DNA from 3 places in the Streptomyces sp. NPDC021749 genome. Region 1 is predicted to be linked to each of the others. Evidence: riboswitches for the same ligand, from Rfam matches in the RefSeq annotation. Region 1 holds a riboswitch; each other region holds the start of a gene.

What was found. Region 1 has a riboswitch for cyclic di-AMP ahead of AB0G35_RS22250 (NlpC/P60 family protein). Riboswitches for the same ligand answer to the same signal wherever they lie in the genome.
Region 2: another riboswitch for cyclic di-AMP. It lies ahead of AB0G35_RS20465 (M23 family metallopeptidase); the one in region 1 lies ahead of AB0G35_RS22250 (NlpC/P60 family protein).
Region 3: another riboswitch for cyclic di-AMP. It lies ahead of AB0G35_RS29895 (M23 family metallopeptidase); the one in region 1 lies ahead of AB0G35_RS22250 (NlpC/P60 family protein).

The regions. Positions count from the first base shown of each region.
Region 1 covers NZ_JBFACE010000022.1:115,614-123,385, reverse strand. Annotated here, with positions in the region: gene AB0G35_RS22260 (peptidoglycan DD-metalloendopeptidase family protein) at 1-163, shown strand, start outside; gene pcrA (DNA helicase PcrA) at 218-2,701, opposite strand; cyclic di-AMP (ydaO/yuaA leader) riboswitch at 3,084-3,253, shown strand; gene AB0G35_RS22250 (NlpC/P60 family protein) at 3,261-4,403, shown strand; gene AB0G35_RS22245 (hypothetical protein) at 4,562-4,915, opposite strand; gene AB0G35_RS22240 (C40 family peptidase) at 5,145-6,293, shown strand; gene AB0G35_RS22235 (alpha/beta hydrolase-fold protein) at 6,392-7,516, opposite strand; gene AB0G35_RS22230 (response regulator transcription factor) at 7,753-7,772, opposite strand, start outside.
Region 2 covers NZ_JBFACE010000019.1:113,384-121,155, forward strand. Annotated here, with positions in the region: gene AB0G35_RS20450 (DNA topoisomerase IV subunit A) at 1-1,690, opposite strand, end outside; gene AB0G35_RS20455 (pitrilysin family protein) at 2,105-3,442, shown strand; gene AB0G35_RS20460 (pitrilysin family protein) at 3,478-4,860, shown strand; cyclic di-AMP (ydaO/yuaA leader) riboswitch at 5,114-5,269, shown strand; gene AB0G35_RS20465 (M23 family metallopeptidase) at 5,282-6,082, shown strand; gene AB0G35_RS20470 (GntR family transcriptional regulator) at 6,289-6,978, shown strand; gene AB0G35_RS20475 (HPr family phosphocarrier protein) at 7,286-7,567, opposite strand; gene AB0G35_RS20480 (GNAT family N-acetyltransferase) at 7,701-7,772, shown strand, end outside.
Region 3 covers NZ_JBFACE010000039.1:42,845-50,616, forward strand. Annotated here, with positions in the region: gene AB0G35_RS29885 (PP2C family protein-serine/threonine phosphatase) at 1-20, shown strand, start outside; gene AB0G35_RS29890 (DUF2332 domain-containing protein) at 47-1,267, opposite strand; cyclic di-AMP (ydaO/yuaA leader) riboswitch at 1,562-1,716, shown strand; gene AB0G35_RS29895 (M23 family metallopeptidase) at 1,728-2,957, shown strand; gene AB0G35_RS29900 (aldo/keto reductase) at 3,046-4,005, shown strand; gene AB0G35_RS29905 (hypothetical protein) at 4,273-4,575, opposite strand; gene AB0G35_RS29910 (hypothetical protein) at 4,671-5,525, opposite strand; gene AB0G35_RS29915 (hypothetical protein) at 5,706-6,392, shown strand; gene AB0G35_RS29920 (hypothetical protein) at 6,410-7,772, shown strand, end outside.

The sequences.
Region 1 (7,772 bases):
CAAGATCCGGTCGGGGTCGGTGAAGGCCGGCGACCAGATCGCTTATTCGGGCAACTCCGGCAACTCCACTGGTCCGCACCTGCACTTCGAGGTGCGTCCCGGGGGCGGCGCGGCCGTCGACCCGCTCCCGTGGCTGCGCAGCCACGGCCTCAACCCGAACTGATCCCGCCGTACCGTTCCCGCAGCGCCGGCCACCGGCCGGCGCCCGGAACGTCCCTCAGAGCTTCTCCACCGGCGCGTACCGCAGCAGCAGCCGCTTGGGCTTCTCGCCGCCGAAGTCGATCGTCGCCTCGGCGTTGTCCCCGCTGCCCTTGACGGCGACGACCGTGCCCAGCCCGAAGCTGTCGTGGGTGACGCGGTCGCCGACGGCCAGCGAGACCACCTGGCGGTCACTGGTCCGGCGGGTGGCGAAGCCGCTCGGCCCCTTGGCGCGGGACGAGGACAGCGCGGAGCCGATGCCCCCGCCGAAACCGCCACCGCCACCGCTGCCGCCCCGGGACGACAGCCCGCCCATCGACGCGGACGGCGTCGCCGGCCCGGTCCGCTTCCACTCGACGTAGTCGTCCGGGATCTCCTCCAGGAACCGCGACGGCGGGTTGTACGAGGGCTGCCCCCAGGCGCTGCGCATCGTCGAGCGGGTGACGTAGAGCCGCTCGCGGGCGCGGGTGATGCCGACGTACGCCAGCCGGCGCTCCTCCTCCAGCTCCTTGGTCTGGCCCAGCGCGCGCATGTGCGGGAAGACGCCGTCCTCCATGCCGGTCAGGAAGACGACGGGGAATTCCAGGCCCTTGGCGGTGTGCAGCGTCATGAGGGTGACCACGCCGCTGCCCTCCTCGTCCTCGTCGGGGATCTGGTCGGAGTCGGCGACCAGCGCGACCTGTTCGAGGAAGTCGGAGAGCGTGCCCGGATTCTCCTCCCCGCGGTCCTGCTCGAATTCCAGGGCCACGGCGGCGAGTTCCTGGAGGTTCTCGATCCGGGTCTCGTCCTGGGGGTCGGTGGACGCCTGGAGTTCGGCGAGGTAGCCCGTGCGCTCCAGGACGGCCTCCAGGATCGTGGCGGGCCCGGCACCGGACTCCACGATCGTCCGCAGCTCCTCCATCAGGACGTTGAAGCGCTTGACGGCGTTGGCGGAGCGGGCCGCCATGCCGTAGGCCTCGTCGACCCGGCGCAGGGCCTGCGGGAAGGTGATCTTCTCGCGGAGCGACAGCGCGTCGATCATCGCCTCGGCGCGCTCGCCGATACCGCGCTTGGGGACGTTCAGGATCCGGCGCAGCGGGACGCTGTCCTCGGGGTTGGCGAGCACCCGCAGGTACGCGAGGACGTCGCGGACCTCCTTGCGCTCGTAGAAGCGGACTCCGCCGACGACCTTGTAGGGCAGCCCGACCCGGATGAGGATCTCTTCGAAGACGCGGGACTGGGCGTTGGTGCGGTAGAAGACGGCGACGTCGCCGGCCTTGGCGTCGCCGGCGTCGGTGAGCCGGTCGATCTCGTCGGCGACGAACTGCGCCTCGTCGTGCTCGGTGTCGGCGACATAGCCGGTGATCTTGGCGCCGGCGCCGGCGTCGGTCCAGAGGTTCTTGGGACGGCGGTTCTCGTTGCGCTCGATGACGGCGTTGGCGGCGGACAGGATCGTCTGCGAGGAGCGGTAGTTCTGCTCCAGCAGGATCGTGGTCGCGTCCGGGTAGTCCTCCTCGAACTGGAGGATGTTGCGGATCGTGGCGCCGCGGAAGGCGTAGATCGACTGGTCGGCGTCACCGACGACGCACAGCTCGGCGGCGGGGATGTCGGCGGTGCCGGTGCCGACCAGCTCGCGGACAAGGGTGTACTGGGCGTGGTTGGTGTCCTGGTACTCGTCGACGAGGACGTGGCGGAAGCGGCGGCGGTAGTGCTCGGCGACGTCCGGGAAGGCCTGGAGGAGGTTGACCGTGGTCATGATGATGTCGTCGAAGTCCAGGGCGTTGGCCTCGCGCAGCCGTGCCTGGTACATCGCGTACGCCTCGGCCAGGGTCTTCTCGAAACCGTCCGCGGCCGTCCCGGCGAAGGTCTCCTCGTCGATGAGCTCGTTCTTGAGGTTGGAGATCTTCGCGCTGAAGGACTTGGGCGGGAAGCGCTTGGGGTCGAGGTCCAGATCGCGGCAGACCAGGGACATCAGGCGCTTGGAGTCGGCGGCGTCGTAGATCGAGAAGGAGGACGTGAAGCCCAGCTTCTTGGACTCGCGGCGCAGGATCCGCACGCAGGCGCTGTGGAAGGTGGAGACCCACATGGCGTGGGCGCGCGGACCGACCAGCTGCTCGACGCGCTCCTTCATCTCGCCGGCGGCCTTGTTGGTGAAGGTGATCGCGAGGACCTGGCCGGGGTGGACGTGCCGCTCGGCGAGGAGATGGGCGATGCGGTGGGTGAGCACCCGGGTCTTGCCGGAGCCGGCGCCGGCGACGATCAGCAGCGGGCTGCCGGTGTGCACCACGGCGGCCTTCTGCTGGTCGTTGAGCCCCTGGAGCAGCGCTGCGGGGTCGACCGCCGGGCGGGCGGCGCCGTCGCGGTAGTACGCGTCCCTGGGCTCGGGCGCGTCGAACCGCCCGCCGAACAGGTCGGCGGGGATCTCCTCGGGGACCGGCTCATGCTCGTCCTCGGGAGGCGGCGGGGGCTCCTCGTCCTTGTGGCCGAGGTCCGCCAGGAAGCTGTCGTCAAAGAGGCTGCTCATCGCCCACCGAGTCTAGGCCGCCCCACCGACAGCGCGCCGGGGACTGTGGACAAGTGGCCGGGACGGCCGGAGAACGCGCGGTGCGGACCGGAAGGATCACGAGCCGGGCGGCCGGCCGGCCGTCGCCACGCGCACCGGAAGGATCACGAGCCGGGCGGCCGGCCGGCCGTCGCCACGCGCACCGCAGAAAGCGGAACGGCCGCATCCCCGAAGCGGAACGGCATCACTCAGGTCACAAAAAGGTTTCGGGCATATCGAACATCAGCCTTCACAGGAGCCACACGAGTTGGCTAACGTCCTCGCTCAGGCAGCCCGCCTCCCCGTGGACGACAGCGTCCGCACGGGCCGCCCACGCCGAGTCCGGCCCTGCCCGCGACGTGTCCTTCCGGTCACGCACGGGTCACCCGGAGCCGGGGACCCACCAGCAACACCGGGGTGAATCGATCCGTCCGTCCGACACCAGCGGACGTACGGACCGTAGGGCACGGCCTTCCGTCAGCGACACCGCCCGAACCCGACAGCTAACCCGGTAGGCGGTCCACGGAAGGAGTTGCCGGCCTTGGCGTCCCATCGCAAGCCGCGCACCAGCGTTCTCACCTCGCCCGGGAGTCGCCGTACGGCGGCCGGGCTCACCACCGCCGCGCTCGCCTCGGTCACCCTGCTCTCGCAGACCGCCGACGCCACCCCCAGAGCCCCCAAGCCCACCATCGAAGAGGTCAAGCAGAAGGTCGACGGCCTCTACCGGCAGGCCGAGGTGGCCACCCAGAAGTACAACGCCGCCAAGGAGCGCGCCGACCACCAGCGCGAGACCGTGGACGGGCTGCTCGACGCCGCGGCCAAGCGGGCCGAGAAGATGAACGAGTCCCGGCGGGAGCTCGGGACGTTCGCCTCGGCGCAGTACCGCACCGGCGGCATGAACCCGACCGCGCAGCTGATGCTCGCCAAGGACCCGCAGCAGTTCTTCGACCGCAGCCACCTGATGGAGCGGCTGACCGGGCGGCAGCAGCAGGCCGTCACCGACTACCAGCAGCAGGCCGCGGCGGCCGCCCGCCAGCGGGCCGAGGCGAGCCGCAGCCTGGAGCATCTGCAGAGCTCGCAGGCCGCCCTGAAGGAGTCCAAGCGCTCCGTTCAGCAGAAGCTGGCGGAGGCCCGCCAGCTGCTGTCCCGGCTGACCGCCCAGGAGAAGGCGCGGCTGGCCGAACTGGAGCGCCAGAAGGAGGCGGCGGCCAAGCGCCGGGCCGAAGAGGAGGCGCGCAAGCAGCGGGAGCGCGAGCAGCAGCGGCAGCACGACGGCGGGGACACCGGCGGCCAGACCGGTGGGGACACCGGCGGCTCCACCGGGGGCTCGCAGTCCACCAAGGCGGAGAAGGCCCTCGCGTTCGCCCGCGCCCAGATCGGCAAGCCGTACGTCTGGGGCGCCACCGGGCCCTCGTCCTACGACTGCTCGGGGCTGACCCAGGCGGCGTGGAAGGCTGCCGGGGTCGATCTGCCGCGCACCACCTGGGAGCAGGTCAAGGTCGGCCAGCGGGTGGCGACCAAGGACCTGCAACCTGGTGACCTGGTCTTCTTCTTCGACGACATCAGCCACGTCGGCATGTACATAGGCGGCGGCAAGATGATCCACGCCCCGCACCCGGGCGCGAACGTCCGGGAGGAGTCGATCTACTACATGCCGATCTACGGGAGCGTCCGCCCGGCCTGACGCCCGGCCCCGCTCCTCCCCGGCCCACCCCCCACGGCAACCCCCCACACGCCACCGCGCGGCCCTCGCCTCCGGATCCCGGAGTGCGACGACCGCGCGGTGTGCCGTTGTGGGGGCGACGTGGCCGGCCCCGCCATACGGGGACGCGGCCGGCGTCCTCAGGTCCAGAGGACGGCGATGAAGATGTTGGCCATCGTGAGACCGCCGACCGTGCCGAACAGCGCCTTGTCGACCTGCTCCTCGTCCCGCTTGACGTAGACCAGCGCCAGGATCACCACCAGGACGGCCATCTTGATGCCGATCTTGATGTTGTTGACCGGGTGGTCCTGCGCCTGGTTCAGGCCGACCAGCACGATGCCGGTGACCAGCATCGTCAGCGCGCCGTGCAGCATGGCCGGAACGAACCGGGCGGTGCCCGCACCCATCGCCTTCATCTGCGTCAGGAAACCGCCCAACAGGGAGGCGATGCCGATGATGTGCAGGCCGACGAAGATATGAATGACTACGTCCATGAGGCCGGATCGTATCCGCCACATAGCACGCCCTTTCCGGCAGGGCGCCCATATTCGTGGCTTCGGTCAGCGCGGAGCGGCCCCGGCGACCGGGCGATGACGCTCCGGTCACCCGCGTTCCGGCAGCGGTCGAATGCGAACAATGCCGGGCAAGCGAGCCCGTTCCCGTGACGCCCGGGCTTAGCGTCCTCCTCCAGCGGCCGACTCCCGCCGCGCCGCAAGGAAGGAAGTGACGGCCACCGTGGCCTCGCACCGCAAGCCCGGGCGACATCCGTTCGCCTCGCTCACCGGCGGCTCGCGCAGCGCGCGCACCGCCCGTACGGCCGCCACCCTGGCCCTCGCCGGAGCCGCCACCGCCTCCGCCTTCGACGGCACCGGCCAGGCGGCGGACCGTCCCACCCCCGCCCGGGTCCAGAGCCGGGTCGACGCGCTGTACCAGGAGGCAGAGGTGGCCACACAGAAGTACGACGGCGCGAAGGAAGCCGCCGAGACCGCACGCGAGGAGCTGAGCAGGCTGCAGGACGAGGCCGCCCGCAGGACCGCGGAACTGAACGCCGCGCGCGCCGGGTTGGGTGCCCTGGCCGCCTCCCAGTACCGCTCCGGCGGCGTGGACCCGGCCCTCCGGCTGCTGCTGTCCGCCGATCCGCAGCGCTATCTGGACGGCGCCGCGGTACTGCAGCGGACGGGCAGCCACCAGGCGACCGCGGTCGCCGGGTACGCGCGCCGACTCGGCAGCGTGCAGCAGGTCCGGCAGCGGGCCGAGGAGACCGCGGAGCGGCTGACCCGGACCGAGTCCACACTGAAGCGGCACCGGGTCACCGTCGTGCGGAAGCTGGACGCCGCCGAGCAGTTGCTGGCGCGGCTGACGGCGGAGCAGCGGGGCCGGATGGCCGGACCGGACGGCTCCCGGGCCGGGACGGCGGGCGGCCGGGCGGACCGCGGGGGCGGCGGGCGGGACGGCGGGCTGCTCGGCGGCATCCCCACCGGCTCGGCGGCCGCGGCCGGCGCCTCGGCGCAGCAGGCGCCCAACGCACGGGCCGCCCGGGCGGTTTCGTTCGCCTACGCCGCGCTCGGCAAGCCTTACGTCTGGGGCGCGACCGGGCCCTCCGCCTACGACTGCTCGGGGCTGACCCAGGCCGCATGGAGGGCGGGCGGGGTCTCCCTGCCGCGCACGACCTACACCCAGATCAACGCCGGCCCGCGCATCGGCCGTTCCCAACTGGCGCCCGGGGACCTGGTGTTCTTCTACACGGCCATCAGCCACGTCGGGCTCTACATCGGGGACGGGAAGATGATCCACGCACCGCACCCGGGCGCGCCGGTGCGGATCGCGCCGATCGACCAGATGCCCTTCGCGGGCGCCACACGGCCGGCGTAGGAGTCACGCGGCCCGGCCGGGGCCTCCCGGTCTGCTGCGGCCGGTCTTCTGTGTCCAGTCTGCTGCGTCTGGTCTGCTGCGGCGTCCGGCCCCCCGGCTCAGGCGCGCAGCTGGGTGCCCAGCCAGCGGAAGATCTCCGGCACCTGGTTGCGCCACACCACCGTGGTGTGGCCGCCGGCGTTCGCCGCGATCTGGTGCACGGTGACCGTCGTCGGGCGCTTCGCGAGCTGCTGGAGGCCGATGCCCGCCTGATAGCCGTCGCCGGCCGCGCCCGACACGTACAGGGCGGTGCGCGGCGGACGGCCGGCCGCGTTGGCGGCCTTCAGGATGTGCAGCGGGTTGGACCGGATGCGCAGCGTGGGGTCCTTGCCGGCGAGCGAGTCGGGCTCCAGGGCCGGGTCGTTGTAGCCGGACATGGCGACCGCGGCGCGGTAGCGGTCCGGGTGGGCCAGGGCCAGCTTGGCGGCGCAGTGGGCGCCGGCCGAGTAGCCGGCCAGGGCCCAGGAGTGCGGCTGGTCGCCGGCCCGGAAGTTGTCGACGATCATCTGGCGGACGTCGACGGTCAGCCAGCTGTCCGCGTTGACCTTGCCGGTGAGGTTGACGCAGCCGGTGTCCGCGCCGGTGAGGAGGGTGGTGCGCGGCGCCACCAGGATGGCGGGCTTGATCTCGCCGCGCTGCATCATCGGGCCGAGCTGCTCGGCGACGTGCAGCGCGCCGAACCAGGCCTTCGCCGAACCGGGGTAGCCGGGCAGCAGCTCGACGACGGGGAACTTCCTGTCCTTGAAGGCCGGGTCGTTGTACTGCGGCGGCAGCCAGACGTACACCTCGCCGATCACACCCGAGATGCGGCCCTTGAGGTTGGTCATCTGGACGCCGGGGCCCACCTTCGGGTCGTCGGCCGGCCGGAACTGCTGGATCTGCTTGGGCTGGTTCTTGATCTGCCGGCCGCCCATACCGTCCGGTCCGAGGTCCTTCGCCACCGCGACATGACTGTCGGTGCCGAGCAGGTCGCCCCAGGTGTCGTAGAGGTTGTTCGCGTTGTTGACCAGCACGAACACCACGGTGATGGCGGTGGCCTGGGCGAACAGCAGCATCAGCAGCCGGGCCAGACCGCGCAGCAGCGGCGGGCCGGCTATCCGGCCCCAGATGGCGAGCGGCAGCACGACGCCGATGATCAGCAGCGCGATCGAGGTGAGGAAGAAGGGCGTGCCCGTCAGGCTCATCGGGAACTCGCTTCCAGGACGCATACGCGAAGGACGTGGGGTGGGGTGGTTCGGGCCCCGCCTTCGGCAGTGAGCCTCTCCGCGCCCTTAGATGGCGATCCGTGTGGTCCTGGTTGCCCGTCTTTGGTCCTTCTTTACGCCCTCCTTTGTGCCCTCTGTTGTCCGTGTGACGTTTGTGCCGATCCCGTGGGGCGTCCGTACGGCCGTCCCCGCGCCGCCCGCGTGGCGCCCGCCGGTCAGACCAGGCGGCGGGCCG
Region 2 (7,772 bases), on a different contig from region 1:
CGCCCACCTCGCCGCGGGTCGTCGCCGGGACCGCCGAGACGATCACATCGTGCTTGACCCGCTTGGCGTCGACGTCGAACGGCACCTCGCCGGTGACCGTACGCGCCAGCAGGCCCGTCGAGGACAGCAGCACCCGGCACGGGTCGTCGGCGACCTCCAGCGGCACCGCGCCGACCGTGGAGCCCGCCGACTCCAGCAGGACCGTGCGCCGGTCCGTGCCGTACTTCTTGGCGACCGCGGCCAGCTCGCCGGAGACCAGCTTGCGCAGCTCGGCGTCCGACTCCAGGATCCGGGTCAGCTTCTCGATCTCCTCCTGCAGCCGGTCGCGTTCCGACTCCAGCTCGATCCGGTCGAACTTGGTCAGCCGGCGCAGCGGGGTGTCGAGGATGTACTGGGTCTGGACGTCGCTCAGCGAGAAGCGCTCGATCAGCCGCTCCTTGGCCTGCGCGCTGTTCTCGCTGGAGCGGATCAGGCGGATCACCTCGTCGATGTCCACCAGGGCCGTCAGCAGGCCCTCGACCAGGTGCAGCCGGTCGCGGCGCTTGCTCCGGCGGAACTCGCTGCGGCGGCGCACCACGTCGAAGCGGTGGTCGACGTAGACCTCCAGCAGCTCCTTCAGGCCCAGCGTCAGCGGCTGGCCGTCCACCAGGGCGACGTTGTTGATGCCGAAGGACTCCTCCATCGGCGTCAGCTTGTAGAGCTGCTCCAGGACGGCTTCGGGGTTGAAGCCGTTCTTGACCTCGATCACCAGGCGCAGGCCGTGTTCACGGTCGGTGAGGTCCTTGACGTCCGCGATGCCCTGGAGCTTCTTCGAGCCGACCAGGTCCTTGATCTTGGAGATGACCTTTTCCGGGCCGACCGTGAAGGGGAGTTCGGTGACGACCAGGCCCTTGCGGCGCGCGGTGACGTTCTCCACCGTGACCGTGGCGCGGATCTTGAACGTGCCGCGGCCCTTCTCGTACGCGTCCCGGATGCCGCTCAGGCCCACGATCCGGCCGCCGGTCGGCAGGTCCGGGCCCGGCACGAAGCGCATCAGGGTGTCGAGGTCGGCGTTCGGGTGCTTGATCAGATGGCGGGCCGCGGCGATGACCTCGCCCAGGTTGTGCGGCGGCATGTTCGTCGCCATACCGACGGCGATGCCGGAGGTGCCGTTGACGAGGAGGTTCGGATACGCGGCGGGGAGGACGGCCGGCTCCTGCTCCTGGCCGTCGTAGTTCGGCGCGAAGTCGACGGTGTCCTCGTCGATCGACTCGGTCATCAGGGACGTCGCGGACGCCATCCGGCATTCCGTGTACCGCATCGCGGCCGGCGGGTCGTCGTTGCCCAGCGAGCCGAAGTTGCCGTGGCCGTCGACCAGCGGCAGCCGCATCGAGAACGGCTGCGCCATGCGCACCAGCGCGTCGTAGATGGACGCGTCGCCGTGCGGGTGGAGCTTACCCATCACCTCACCGACGACCCGGGCGCACTTCACATAGCCGCGCTCGGGGCGCAGGCCCATCTCGTTCATCTGGTAGAGGATGCGGCGGTGCACCGGCTTGAGGCCGTCGCGGGCGTCCGGCAGGGCGCGCGAGTAGATGACCGAATACGCGTACTCGAGGAAGGAACCCTGCATCTCGTCGACGACGTCGATGTCGAGGATCCTCTCCTCGAAGTCGTCCGGCGGCGGGGTCTTCGTGCTGCGGCGGGCCATCGCGGCTGCGGCTCCTTCTGCTGCGTCTACTGCCGAGGTCGGGGACGGCGCCGGGGCGTCGTCGGTCAATCAGCCGGGTCGATCAGCTGGGGGATCAACCGGCGAGTATCTCTGAGTCTGACGCGGTCCATTGTGGACCGCCCCACTGACAACGCCGACCGCGACTCCCCCTTCCGCCCCTGCGGCGGCCCGGTGGCGGCTCCCACGGCGGCCCGGTGGTGGCGCCCACAAGGGCCCGGTGGCGCTCGCACGGCGGCCCCCATGACGGTCGTCCCGGCGCCCGGTCGCGGCCCCACGGCGGCACTGGGCACGCCCTCGTTCGGGGGCGGTCCTGCGGGAACTTCGCCAGATGCCGATGCGGTTGCATACAGTGACAGAACTTCCTCGCAAGCGATCGAAGGGACGTACATGCCCATGGGTCACACGGCCACAGAACAAGCCGGCTCCGGCGGCCTGACAGCGACCGAGCACCGGCTGGCCAACGGCCTGCGCGTGGTGCTCTCCGAAGACCACCTGACCCCGGTCGCAGCGGTCTGCCTGTGGTACGACGTCGGCTCCCGCCACGAGGTCAAGGGCCGTACGGGCCTGGCTCACCTCTTCGAGCACCTGATGTTCCAGGGCTCCGCGCAGGTGAAGGGGAACGGCCACTTCGAGCTGGTGCAGGGCGCCGGCGGTTCGCTCAACGGCACCACGAGCTTCGAGCGCACCAACTACTTCGAGACCATGCCCGCCCATGAGCTGGAGCTCGCGCTCTGGCTGGAGGCCGACCGCATGGGCTCGCTGCTGACCGCGCTCGACGAGGAGTCCCTGGAGAACCAGCGCGACGTCGTCAAGAACGAGCGCCGCCAGCGCTACGACAACGTCCCCTACGGCACGGCCTTCGAGAAGCTGACGGCCATGGCGTACCCGGAGGGCCACCCGTACCACCACACGCCCATCGGGTCGATGGCCGACCTGGACGCCGCCTCCCTGGAGGACGCGCGGGCCTTCTTCCGTACGTACTACGCGCCCAACAACGCCGTCCTGTCGGTCGTCGGCGACATCGACCCGGCCCGGACGCTGGCCTGGATCGAGAAGTACTTCGGCTCGATCCCCTCCCACGACGGCAAGCAGCCGCCCCGGGACGGCACGCTGCCCGACGTGGTCGGCACCGAGCTGCGTGAGGTCGTCGAGGAGGATGTGCCCTCGCGTGCCCTGATGGCGGCCTACCGCCTGCCGCACGACGGCACCCGTGAGGCGGACGCCGCCGACCTCGCGCTGACCGTCCTGGGCGGCGGCGAGTCCTCCCGCCTGTACAACCGGCTGGTGCGTCGCGACCGCAGCGCGGTGGCCGCCGGCTTCGGTCTGCTGCGGCTGGCCGGCGCGCCCTCCCTGGGCTGGCTGGACGTGAAGACGTCCGCCGGGGTGGAGGTGCCCGCCATCGAGCGCGCGGTCGACGAGGAACTGGCGCGGTTCGCCGCCGAGGGGCCCACCCCGGAGGAGATGGAGCGGGCGCAGGCCCAGCTGGAGCGCGAATGGCTGGACCGCCTGGCGACGGTCAGCGGTCGCGCCGACGAACTCTGCCGGTTCGCCGTCCTGTTCGGCGACCCGCAGCTCGCGCTGACCGCCGTGCAGCGGGTCCTGGACGTCACCCCCGAGGAGGTGCAGGCGGTCGCCAAGGCCCGGCTGCGCCCCGACAACCGCGCGGTGCTCGTCTACGAGCCCACCGAGCCGGCCGGCAACGCCGCCGAGGAAGGGGAGACGGAGCAGTGAGCGACGCCACCCGCCAGGATTCCCCAGGGAGCACCATGCAGTTCCACCCGCAGCCCCAGAGCGGCGCCCCCAAGCCGTGGGCCTTCCCGGCCCCCGAGCGCAGCCAACTGCCCAACGGCCTCACCCTCCTGACCAGCCACCGCCCCGGTCAGCAGGTCGTCGCGGTCGAGATCAACCTCGTCGCCCCTCTGGACGCCGAGCCCGAGGGCCTGGACGGCGTCGCCACGATCATGGCGCGCGCCCTGTCCGAGGGCACCGACAAATACGACGCGGAGGGCTTCGCCGCCGAGCTGGAGCGCTGCGGTGCCACGCTGGACGCACACGCCGACCACCCCGGCGTACGCGTCTCCCTGGAGGTCCCGGCCTCCCGGCTGACCCGCGCGCTCGGCCTGCTCGCCGACGCGCTGCGCGCCCCCGCCTTCCCGGAGAGCGAGATCGAGCGGCTGGTCCGCAACCGCCTCGACGAGATCCCGCACGAGCTCGCCAACCCGGCCCGGCGGGCGGCGATGGCGCTCTCCAAGGAGCTGTTCCCGGCCACCGCGCGGATCTCCCGCCCCCGTCAGGGCACCGAGGAGACCATCGCGCGGATCGACGCCGCGGCCGTGCGCGCCTTCTACGACGCCCACGTCCGGCCCGCCACGGCCACCGCCGTGATCGTCGGCGACTTCACCGGCGTCGACCTGGCCGCGGCGCTCGCGGACACCCTCGGCGCCTGGAGCGGTTCGACCGCCGAGCCGGTCAGGGCGACACCGATCGTCGCCGACGACACCGGCCGCGTGGTGATCGTGGACCGCCCCGGGGCCGTCCAGACGCAGCTGCTCATCGGCCGGATCGGCGCCGACCGGCACGACCGCGTGTGGCCGGCGCAGGTGCTCGGCACGTACTGCCTGGGCGGCACCCTCACCTCCCGCCTGGACCGCGTCCTGCGGGAGGAGAAGGGCTACACCTACGGCGTGCGGGCCTTCGGCCAGGTGCTGCGCTCCACGGCCCCCACGTCCCCCGAGGGCGCCACCGGCGCCGCGCTGCTCGCCATCAGCGGCTCGGTGGACACCGCCTCCACCGGGCCCGCGCTGGACGACCTGTGGAAGGTGCTGCGGACCCTCGCGGCAGAGGGGCTGACGGACGAGGAACGGGACGTCGCGGTGCAGAACCTCGTCGGGGTGGCGCCGCTCAAGTACGAGACCGCCGCGGCCGTCGCGGGCACCCTCGCCGACCAGGTGGAGCAGCAGCTCCCGGACGACTACCAGGCGCAGTTGTACCTCCGGCTCGCGGAGACCGGCACGGTCGAGGCGACCGCCGCCGCCGTCAACGCCTTCCCGGTGGACCGCCTGGTGACCATCCTGGTGGGCGACGCCGCGCAGATCACCGAGCCCGTCAAGGCGCTGGGCATCGGAGAGGTGACCGTCGTCAGCGGCTAGGTGGCGGACGGCGCATGACGAGGCGTCACGGCTGACCGGCTCCCGTGGTGTTCGCTCACCACGGGAGCCGTCGTATGTCCGGCACCGTCCGCGGGAATCCGCGGAATCCGCCGTATGTCCGTTTTGCAGGGGCTTGTTGGTTCCGGAACTTGTGGCATCCCGCACAAAATCGCGGTTCCGTTTGGCGCCGCAAAGTTGCCCCGATTAGCGTCGGTCCGGCTGTTCGTCACAACTCCGCCACAACAGTGGCACCGGACAGTCATCGCCGAGTCCCCGTACGGCGCGAGCCAGGGGAGCCGGGGACCCACACGTCCCTGGGGTGAATCGGGCGCCTCTCCGGAGGGGTCCGTAGGAGACCTTCCTGCTCCGAACCCGTCAGCTAACCCGGTAGGCGAGAGGGAAGGAAAGGACGAGCCAGCACATGGCGTTCACCCGTGCCACCGGGAAGCACCGCCGGGCCAGCCGCACCGCCCGGACGACCCGCAACCTCGCCGGCATAGCCACCCTGGCGACCTCCGGCGTCGTCGCCACCATGGCCTCGCCGGCGCTGGCCGCCACCGACGAGGCGCGCGCCCAGGACACCGGTCTCACCCAGGCCGTCGTGCTCGGCGACGAACTCGCCCACCGCCTGGAGGTCCAGGCCGACACCCAGCAGGCCGCCGCCGAGGCCGCCGCCATGAAGGCGAAGGCCGAGGCCGAGGCCAAGAAGCGGGTGGCGGAGGCCGAGCGGCACGCCGAGGCCGCCAGGAAGAAGGCCAAGGCCGAGCGCGAGGCCAAGGAGCGGGCCGCCCGGGACGCCGAGCGCAAGCGCCTGAACGCCTTCGTCGCCCCCATCGCCGGTTCCTACGTCTCCACCGGCTACAAGGCGTCCAGCAGCCTGTGGTCGTCCGGCAGCCACACCGGCATCGACTTCCACGCCGCCACCGGGACCTCCGTCCACGCGGTCGGCGCGGGCACCGTGGTCGAGGCCGGCTGGGGCGGTTCGTACGGCAACAACATCGTGATCAAGATGCACGACGGCACCTACACCCAGTACGGCCACCTGTCGTCCATCGGCGTCTCGGTCGGCCAGACCGTCACCCCCGGTCAGCAGATCGGCCTCTCCGGGGCCACCGGCAACGTCACCGGCCCGCATCTGCACTTCGAGGCCCGCACCAGCCCCGACTACGGCTCCGACATCGACCCCCTCGCCTACCTGCGCTCGCACGGCGTCAACGTCTGAGCCGGCGCCCGGCCGGCGTCCGACCGGCCCGCCGGCCGACCCGTCCCCGCGCCCCCGGCGCATGCCTCCGTGCGCTCCGCGCCCACTGGCCAAAAAATATCGCCGAATATGCAGAGTCCGTCGGAAAAGCCGTGCCGGTCGAATAGAGTCTCGGAAAAGCCGCCGACCGGCGGCGTTTTCCGGGGATTACGGCGGAGGCACGATCGATGCGAGGCCATATTTCCGCGCATGCGGTGTGCACGGCGATTCGCGAGGACATCGTCTCCGGCGCACTGGCGCCGGGGAGCCGGCTGATCGAGGAGATCCTGGCGGCGCGGTACGGCGTCTCCAGAGTGCCGGTCCGCGAAGCCCTGCGCACCCTGCAGTCGGAGGGCTTCGTCACCACCCGCCACCACGCCGGTGCGTGCGTCGCCGAGCCCACCGAGCAGGAGGCCGTCGACCTGCTCGACGTCCGCGCCCTGCTGGAGCCGTTGGGCGCGGCCCGCGCGGCCGCCCGGCGCACCCCCGCCCATCTGAAGGTGCTGCGCGGCCTGGTACGGCTCGGCCGCGAGCGGGCCCGCCACGGCAACCCCGCCGACCTGCGCCAACTCGACGGCTGGTTCCACGAGACGCTGGCCCAGGCGGCCGGCAGTCCCAGCCTGACCGCGCTGCTGACCCAACTGCGCCGCAAGATCGAGTGGATGTATGCGGTGGAGCCGCCGCCGCGGGCCGGCGAGGTGTGGGACGAGCACGGTGCGGTGCTGGACGCGGTGGCCCGTGGAGACGCGGAACGGGCCCGCGCCCTGATGGCGGCTCACATCGAGCGCTCGCGCCCGGTGTACCGGCTGCGGCGCCTCGCCGCACCCGAGGTGAGCGATCCGAAACAGCCCGTCAACACGGCGCGCGCCCGTTCTTAACACGCGGGCCGTATACAAAGGGGTGCGGAATTCCCGGGCGGCGTTTTCCGGCGCCGCGCTTGCCTTCCTGGCTGATTTCGGATTACGGCGGGTGGATATTCTCCGGTACACACGCATTCCGCCCCACGTATTTTCGCGTCCGCCGCCAAGTGTTCCCGCAATGAGAACGGCGCGGCGGAGGGCGCGCACTTGTGCGGGGAAGGGCTATGGCACTTCCCGGAACGCAAAGCGCAGCAGAACGGCCCCGCCGCGGCACCTTTTCAGGTCATCGCGGCGGGGTCGTCGTATGAGGGGCGTCCCGGTGGGCTCAGACGGTCTCGGGGAGCTCTTCGAGACCCTCGGAGACGAGCTTGGCCAGGCGGTCGAGCGCCTCCTCGGCGCCCTCGGCGTCCGAGGCCAGCACGATCTCCTCGCCGCCCTGGGCGCCCAGGCCCAGGACCGCGAGCATGGAGGCCGCGTTGACCGGGTTGCCATCGGCCTTGGCGATCGTCATCGGGACGCCGGCGGCGGTGGCCGCCCGGACGAAGATCGACGCGGGACGGGCGTGCAGGCCCTCGGCCCAACCGACATTGACGCGGCGCTCAGCCATGGTGTTGCCCTTCAAAGTCGTGACTGTTGTCTAGACCATTCTCTCACGCTGCCGGGGCTGCTCCCGGCTGCCCCCTGACCCCGAGATTACGCGTGCCGGGCCGGTTGTCGGTGGCCGGTCGTACCCTGTCCGCATGCAGAAGCCGCCGGACCACGCATACCCGACCCACTGGGAAGCCGACGTGGTGCTGCGCGACGGCGGCACG
Region 3 (7,772 bases), on a different contig from region 1:
AGCGGCCCATGGGGGAGTGAGGCCGGCCGGCCCGGGGCGGCGTGCCCTACAGCGGGCGGAAGCTCTGCCCGTGCGGGCCGGTGAGCGCGACCGGGTGGCCGTCCAGGGCGAGGGTCAGCTGCAACGGGTCGTCCGGGCGCGGGGTGTGGTGCGCGGGCAGCGGAAGCCACGGCAGCACGGAGTGGTGCTCCTGGGAGATCCAGTGCCCGCCGCCGTCCCGCCCGTCGAGGACCGACCGTACGAGCCGGGCGAACTCCTCGCGCCGGGCCGGCGGCAGGTAGCTCAGCACGGAGGTGTGGAACACGACCAGCGTGGCCCCGGCCGGCGCCTCGGCCGCCAGCGCGGGCAGTTCGTCGATCAGGTCCCCGCGGACGATCCGCGGCCGCGGCGCCGCCCGCACCGCCTCGACGGCCGCGGACAGCCGGGCCGCCCGCGCCTCGTCGCCGGGCCATACGAGCGACTGCAGCCAGCGCAGGTCGTCCGGCTCGGCGACCGGGTCGAGCGGTTCGAGATCGATCCCGGCCCGCCAGACGACCTCGGGGAGCCGGGTGGGGAGCTGCGGCCCGCGCGCCCCCTGCCCTGCCGGCGGCGGCGCCGGCACCTGGCAGGGGAAGACCACCGGGCTGTCGGCCGCGCCCACTTCGACGGCCGGGCGGTGCGCTCCCGGTTCGCGCCCGCCCGGGTGGCCGGGGGCCGGCTCGCCCGCGTACCCGTACTCGTACTCGTACGCGTAGCGATACCGGTCCGGGTGCAGACACAGCCCGGCCGAGGTGCCGACCTCCAGCAGGGCCAGGGGCTGGGGCAGCCGGGCGAGCAGCGGCAACAGCGTGGCGCAGCGGGCCGGCTCGTTGGTCTGGGTGCCGCGGCGCAGGACCACGTCCCGCACCTGGTCCCAGTGCCGGATCGTCCATTCGCGCCAGCGCCCGTACGCCGCCGCGCCGCGCGGGCCCTGCTCCGCGTGCGGGCCGTCGAGATGGCGGACGGCGGCGAGCAGGAGCTGGGGCTGCTGTTTGTCGCCGGCCGGCAGCGAACCCGCCAGCAGCTCGCACAACTCCTGGTCCTGGCCGATCCGTGCGGACAGCTCCTCATGGGCGTCGGACCGCCCGCGCGCCTCGCGCCAGGAGAACGCCTGGTACCGCCGCGCCACGTCGTGGGCGCTGCCGGTCGTGACACCGCCGTGGCCGGGGCGGCCGGGGCGGCCGTGACGGCCGGGACCGCTGGTGCGGGCGGGTTCGAGGTGTCCGGGGCGCTCGGCGTTGACGACCATGATCCGACGTTACTGTCTTCACGTTCCGTAATGGCCAGGCACCCCTCCGCATAACAACTGACGCACAATCATCGAAAGATCGTTTAGATCCGGCGCGGGGCGGTGGGGTCAACTCGCCCCATTTATGGCCATGGTGACCGGAAAAGACCACGCCAAAGCTGGTGCGCGCGGCATATGGATTCCGGGGAAGGCTTGGAAAACGGCCGCGATCTCTATTACTGTCCGATAACGCAGCGCGGTCGTCCCAGCCGCCGCAAGAGGCGGCACCGCGCGCCGACGCCGAATCCCGCACGCGCTTTTCACGCACCTCCAGCACCTCGAACTGCACCAAGGGAACCGGGGAACCACCACCTTGGGGTGAATCGGACGCCTCCGCCAGAGCGTGCCCGTAGGAGACCTTCCTGCTCCGAACCCGTCAGCTAACCCGGTAGGCGAGAAGGAAGGAAAGGAGTGCGCCCCCGTGGCGTCCAACAGGCCCGTTCCCGAGGTTCCGTCCGCCTACGAGTCCGACGACCGGGGCCCCGGCGCCCCGTACGGCCCGGGCTCCTTCGCCGGTCCCGGCGACACCGGCTTCGCCGCCCGCACCGCCACAGGGACGGATGCGGGCTTCGCCGCACCGGCCCCTGACGGTCCGTGGGAGGAATGGAACCCCACCGAGGAGTCCGTCCGCCCGGTCCGCGGCAAGCACCGGGTGGCCAAGCAGCGCGCCGGCGGACTCGCCCGCGGCGGCACGGTCCTCGGCGTCGGCGTCATCGCGGCGGTCGGCGCGGGCGGAATGGCCACGGCCGAGGGCAAGCCGCCGGTGCCCATCTCGATGCCCGACCTCGGCGGAGTGGCCGACGCCGTCTCCGACCACCTTCCGGACGCCGCCTCCCTGCCCGGCGTCGGCGACCTGATATCCGACGGCGGCTCGGACACCGCCTCCGCCTCGGCCTCCGCTCCCGTCGACCCGCTCGCCCAGCCCGCCGGGACGGGCTCGCCGGCGACCACCGGCCAGGACACGGACACCGGTGCACGTACGGTCACGGACACCGGCTCGGGCGGGAACGCCGGTGAGGCGCTGCGCAGCCGTATCCTCCAGCAGGCCGATGCCCAGCAGGGCGCCAGCGAACAGGAGGCCCGCGAGGCCGCCGAGCAGGCCGCGATCAAGCAGGCCACGACGGACGCGGCCGCGGACCTGAAGGCCGCCGAGAAGGCCGAGGCCGCCAAGAAGGAGGCAGCGGCCGAGGCCCGGCGCAAGGCCGAGGAGGCGGCCCGCCGGAAGGCGGAGGCCGAACGCCTCGCCAAACTGGCACAGAGCTTCATCACCCCGGTCTCCTCGTACACCCTCACCGCGGGCTTCGGCCAGGCCGGGGACCGCTGGGTCGCGGACCACACCGGCCAGGACTTCGCCGCCCCGACCGGCACGCCCGTCAAGGCGGTGCACTCCGGCACCATCACCCAGGCCGGCTGGGCCGGTTCGTACGGCTACCGCATCGTCCTGACCCTCGACGACGGCACCGAGCTCTGGTTCTGCCACCTCTCCTCGATGGTCAAGACCTCGGGCAAGGTCAACACCGGCGACGTCATCGGCCGGGTCGGCGCCACGGGCAACGTCACCGGTCCCCACCTCCACCTGGAGGTACGCCCCGGTGCCGGCGACCCGATAGACCCGATGCCCTGGCTGCGCGACCACGGCGTCGACGTCTGACGAAGAGGGGCGGGGCGGGGCGGGCCCGCGCGCGGCGGCGACCGCCGCACGAGGGAATAACCACCCGCCCCGCGACGCTGCCGCCGCCATGAGCGCGACAAGCAACAACTCCCCTACCCCCAGGGCCCTGGGCTCGCTGTCCGTCTCCCCCCTCTCCCTCGGGGGCAACGTCTTCGGCTGGACCGCCGACGAGGCCGAGTCGTTCGCCGTCCTCGACGCGTACGTGGCGGGCGGCGGCAACTTCATCGACACCGCCGACGTGTACTCGGCCTGGGTGCCCGGCAACAAGGGCGGCGAGTCCGAGACCGTCCTCGGCAACTGGCTCGCCTCCCGCGGCAATCGCGACGACATCGTGATCGCCACCAAGGTCGGTGCGCACCCCGACTACAAGGGCCTCTCCGCCGCCACCATCAAGTCCGCGGTCGAGAAGTCCCTCACCCGTCTCCGCACGGATTACATCGACCTCTACTACACCCACTACGACGACGAGTCGGTCGAGGTCGGCGAGTTCCTGACCGCCCTGGACGACCTCGTCCGGGCCGGCAAGGTCCGCGAGATCGGTGCCTCCAACATCTCCGCGCGGCGCCTGGAGGAGTCCCTCGCCTTCTCCGACCGCGAGGGCGTGGCCCGTTACGTGGCCCTGCAGCCGCACTACAACCTGGTCTCCCGCGACACGTACGAGGGGGAACTCGCCGAGGTGGCCGCCCGCCACGGCGTCTCCGCGGTCCCGTACTACGCGCTGGCCTCCGGCTTCCTGACCGGCAAGTACCGGCCGGGTGCCGAGGTCGACAGCGCCCGGTCCGCGAAGGCCGCGCAGTACCTGTCCACCGACCGCGGTCCGCGCGTCCTGGCGGCCCTCGACGCGATCGCCGCCGCCCACGGTGCCGAGCTCGCCACCGTCGCGCTGGCCTGGCTCGTCGCCCAGCCCACGGTCGCCGCCCCGATCGCCAGCGCCCGCACGACCGCCCAGCTCGCCCCCCTCCTGGCCGTCACCGGCCTGACCCTCACGGACCCCGAACTCACCCTCCTGACCGAGGCATCGGCCTGACCCAGGCCAGGGCTGAACTGCCCACCACACGGAAGAAGCGGGACCCCGGGGCCCCGCTTCTTCCGTACACCTGCCGCGGTCCGCGATATGTACGGGGTGATGCGTGCTGCGGACCGCGTGATGCCTTACTGCGTGACGTGTGACGCGTGATGCTTACTGCGTGCTGCGTGCTGCGTGCTGCGTGCTGCGTGCTGCGTGACGCGTGCTGCGTGCTGCGTGACGCGTGCTGAGTGATGCGTGACGCGTGCTGCGTGCTGCGCGTTGGGGCTACCCCCGCCGGTCCACCACCGCCCAGGACGCCAGCGCCACCCCACCGGCCACCGCGAACACCGAAGGCCAGGCCCCGATCTTCTTGGCCAACGGATGCGACCCCACAAACGCCGCCACATAGGCCCCACTCAACGCCGCCGCCGTCTTGCCCCCGGCCTTCCGCTGCCACTCCCGCGCCGCCACCGCCCCCGCCGCAGCCAGCGCCACACCCCCCAACGGCCGCTTCTTCGTCCACCGAGCCACCCCATAACCCCCCACGAGCCCACTCGCCGCCACCACACTGCTCGGAACGCCGGCCATTTCTGTTTTCTCCTTACCTGGGCTGAAACGGTGCTGAGCCTACGCTTGTCCTGTCTTCGAGGAGGGTTAGCAGCAGGCCGGCCCAGAGTGCAGTGTCATCTGGTTGCGGAGCGGAGGAGCTCTTCCGCATCGGCTGCGAGGCCGCGCTGCAGCAGGCTCGCAGCAAGCTCCATCACGCCGCGGGCTGGCAACTCTCGTGCACACACTTGCAGCAACGTCTCGGCAGTTTCCCTGACCTGACGTCCACGCAGGCTGACCACAATGACGGCCAAGCCGGAGGGCGGTAAAGCCGCGATGGCGTTCTGGACGGCAGCGGTCTGCCCATGAAGGTCCTGCTTGCTAGCCAAGGAGGCGATGTGGTCCGTGGCTGCCCTCGCTGCCTGAATGTCGCTCAATTCTTTCTGCCGGTCCTCCATGCGGCGGGGGACCGGCAGGGGATGCAGGGGCCAGGGCTGTGCCGACGAACGCCTGCGAGAGCCGGCTGTAAGTCCCGCTGGCCCGGCCGCATCCAGGCGCGCGGCGAGGATCCTTTCAAGCTGCCAGCTCCGGCTCCTGACGGTCAGAAGCTCAGCCTCGCTACTGCTGAGTTGCCTGATGAGTCTGTTGCACCGAGAGCAGTCGGTTGGTTCATTTGCTTCCCTTTGCAGCAGAAGCAGTTCCTCAAGCCCGGGGACGTGCTGCATGGCTCCGCTGTTGAGCTGTGCCTGGTCGTGCAGCCAGGAAATGAACCAGCTGGGAGCTACGAGTTTGCCGCTGAAGTAGCGAGAGACAGTAGCCCTGCTCAGGGCTTCGCGTCCGCAATCCTTGGCGGCCTGCTCGGCGATGAGTGCGAACGTTCCCAGGCCTGGTGTCAGTCGTAAGCGCAGTGACCGGAGGGCCTCTGCCAGCCGCTGCTGCCCTGCTGGCAGAGACGGATCAATCGCTGCCAGACGACGCACTTGCTGTGCCATATCCCCCGCCTTCGCTGTCATAGCACCGCTTCCCCAGCCTAGGTCGCTTCGTTGCATTTCGCGGCGCAACAGCGGCAACTGCTCGCAATGCCGGTCCCGAAGCGGTGACATGAATGGACTCGCTGGCTGCTGCGGCCAGGCAGCGGGAAGTTGGCGGATTTACGAGAAGGCTGGGGTGTCATGGACGTACCGTCTTGGCAGGACACGTCGTACGGCAGCAAGATCCGTGTGGCCCGATGGCTCGTAGAAGTGGTGGGTGAAGGCAACTGCTTCACGAAGGCGGCGCTGCAGGAAGCGTTTCCCGGGGTCGCACAGATTGACCGGCGCATGCGTGACCTGCGCGACGCCGGTTGGGAGATCCTCAACAGCCGGAGCGACCCAAGCCTCAACAGCAACGAACAGCGCTTCGTGAAGCAGGGCGAGCCTGTCTGGGAGCCGGGCAAGGGCAAGGCGAAGCCGAACAGCACCTTGACCGCCACTCAACGGGCCGATGTCATGAAGGCAGACGGTTACTCGTGCCGGAGCTGCGGGGTGGGACCTGGCGAGAGCTATGGCGACGGCCGGACGAGTGCTCAGCTCGACATCGCCCGCCGTCAGGTGAAGTTGCCCGACGGCGGCACGGAAATCCAGTTGGTCACGGAGTGCAACCGCTGCCGAGTAGGTAACCGCGGCGGCGAAGCCGATCTGGCGGCCTGGCTCAAGCGTGTGGAAGTCCTTGGTCCTATCGAACGCAAGGTCCTGGCGCAGTGGATCGAGGCGGACCGCCGCACCTACAGCGCCCTTGAGAAACTGTGGGGAGAATACCGCACGCTTCCGGCGGAGGCGCGTGAGGCCGCCAAGTACAAGCTTCTTGGCGAGGACCAGTAAAGGGAGGGGACAGCACCATGCAGGAGTTTCCGCCGCCGCCGAGGGCGGCTGAGTTCAGTGAGCTGATCACGAAGCGCGTCAACGAGGTGAAAAACTCCGGCGGTACGCGCGAGACCGTTACCGTGGACTGGAATGGGCAGCCCTTGCCCGTCGAGGTCATCGACCTCCCGCTCTCGGGCCTCTACTACAACCCGGCGACGCACCGGATTCGCGCGCAGCGGACTCATGATGCCGAAAAGGACGAAGTGCTGAAGGCTGCGCCTTGGAGCGAGGAGGGCCAGGAGTTCCTGGAGTCCTTGCTGAAGGCTGAGCCGGCCGACCCGATCCGGAGGGACCCCGCGTTCGACAAGCTCAAGAAGAGCCTGGACGACTACGGGCAGAACGACCCCGGGCTGATCACCCATCACGGCGTCCTGGTCAACGGCAACACCCGGGCCGCGGCACTCAAGGAACTCGGTGCCGCTTCCATGAGGGTAGGAGTCCTGCCCGAGTCGTTTACCTGGGCTGACATCAACGCAGTAGAACTCTCCCTGCAGCTCAGGAAGGACCACCGCCGGGACTACTCGTACATCAACCGGCTCCTCGCCATGGAAGAGCAGGCGAGCCTTGGACGTACGCCGGATGTGATCGCCAAGGCCTTTCGCATCCAGGTAAAGACGTACGAACAGGAACGGTGGATCCTCCGGGTCGTACGGGACCAGATTGAGCGCAGCGAGAACGGGGGTGCGGCTCTGCGCCTGATCGATTTCGAGGACCACCAGGAGAAGCTGAAGGAGTTGCACCGGGACTACATCAAGCTGGCTGCCGCCGACCCTGACGGGGCGGAGATCCTCAAGGAGACCCGCATGGCGGCAATCACTCTCGGGTTTTCCAAGACGGATGTCCGGCATATTGAAGAGGGCTTCCAGGAAAAGTACCTGTCCACCGTCCTCCCGCCGGACCTCATCACCGAGGCCGTGCAGGAAGAGAACATCGCAGTGCCTGGCCTGGGCCTCTCGGTCCCCGGGGTGTCATCCGGTGTCTCGGCGGCACGTGAGCTGAACCGGCACGTCCTTCAGGCAAAGGCGCGTGTAGCTGCTCCTGGTGCCAGCGAGTCGCAGAAGAGCGGAGCGCAGTCTCTTCAAGACGATCTGCGGAAGGCGTTCGACAAGGCCATCGACCGGGCTGGCCGTGATGCCCGGCTGCGCAAGCGGAAGCAGATGGCGCCGGAGCGTCTGATGGATGCCTGTGCAGCTATTGAGCTCTGCGTGGGTGAGCTGGTGAAGGCGCGTGCCTCCCACAGCCTTGATGAGGAGGCATTTGACGACGCCGTCCTCAAGCTGCGGGAGAGCATTCGGCAGCTGGCGCATCAGGCCGGCAGGGGTTCGCAGGAACTCGGCG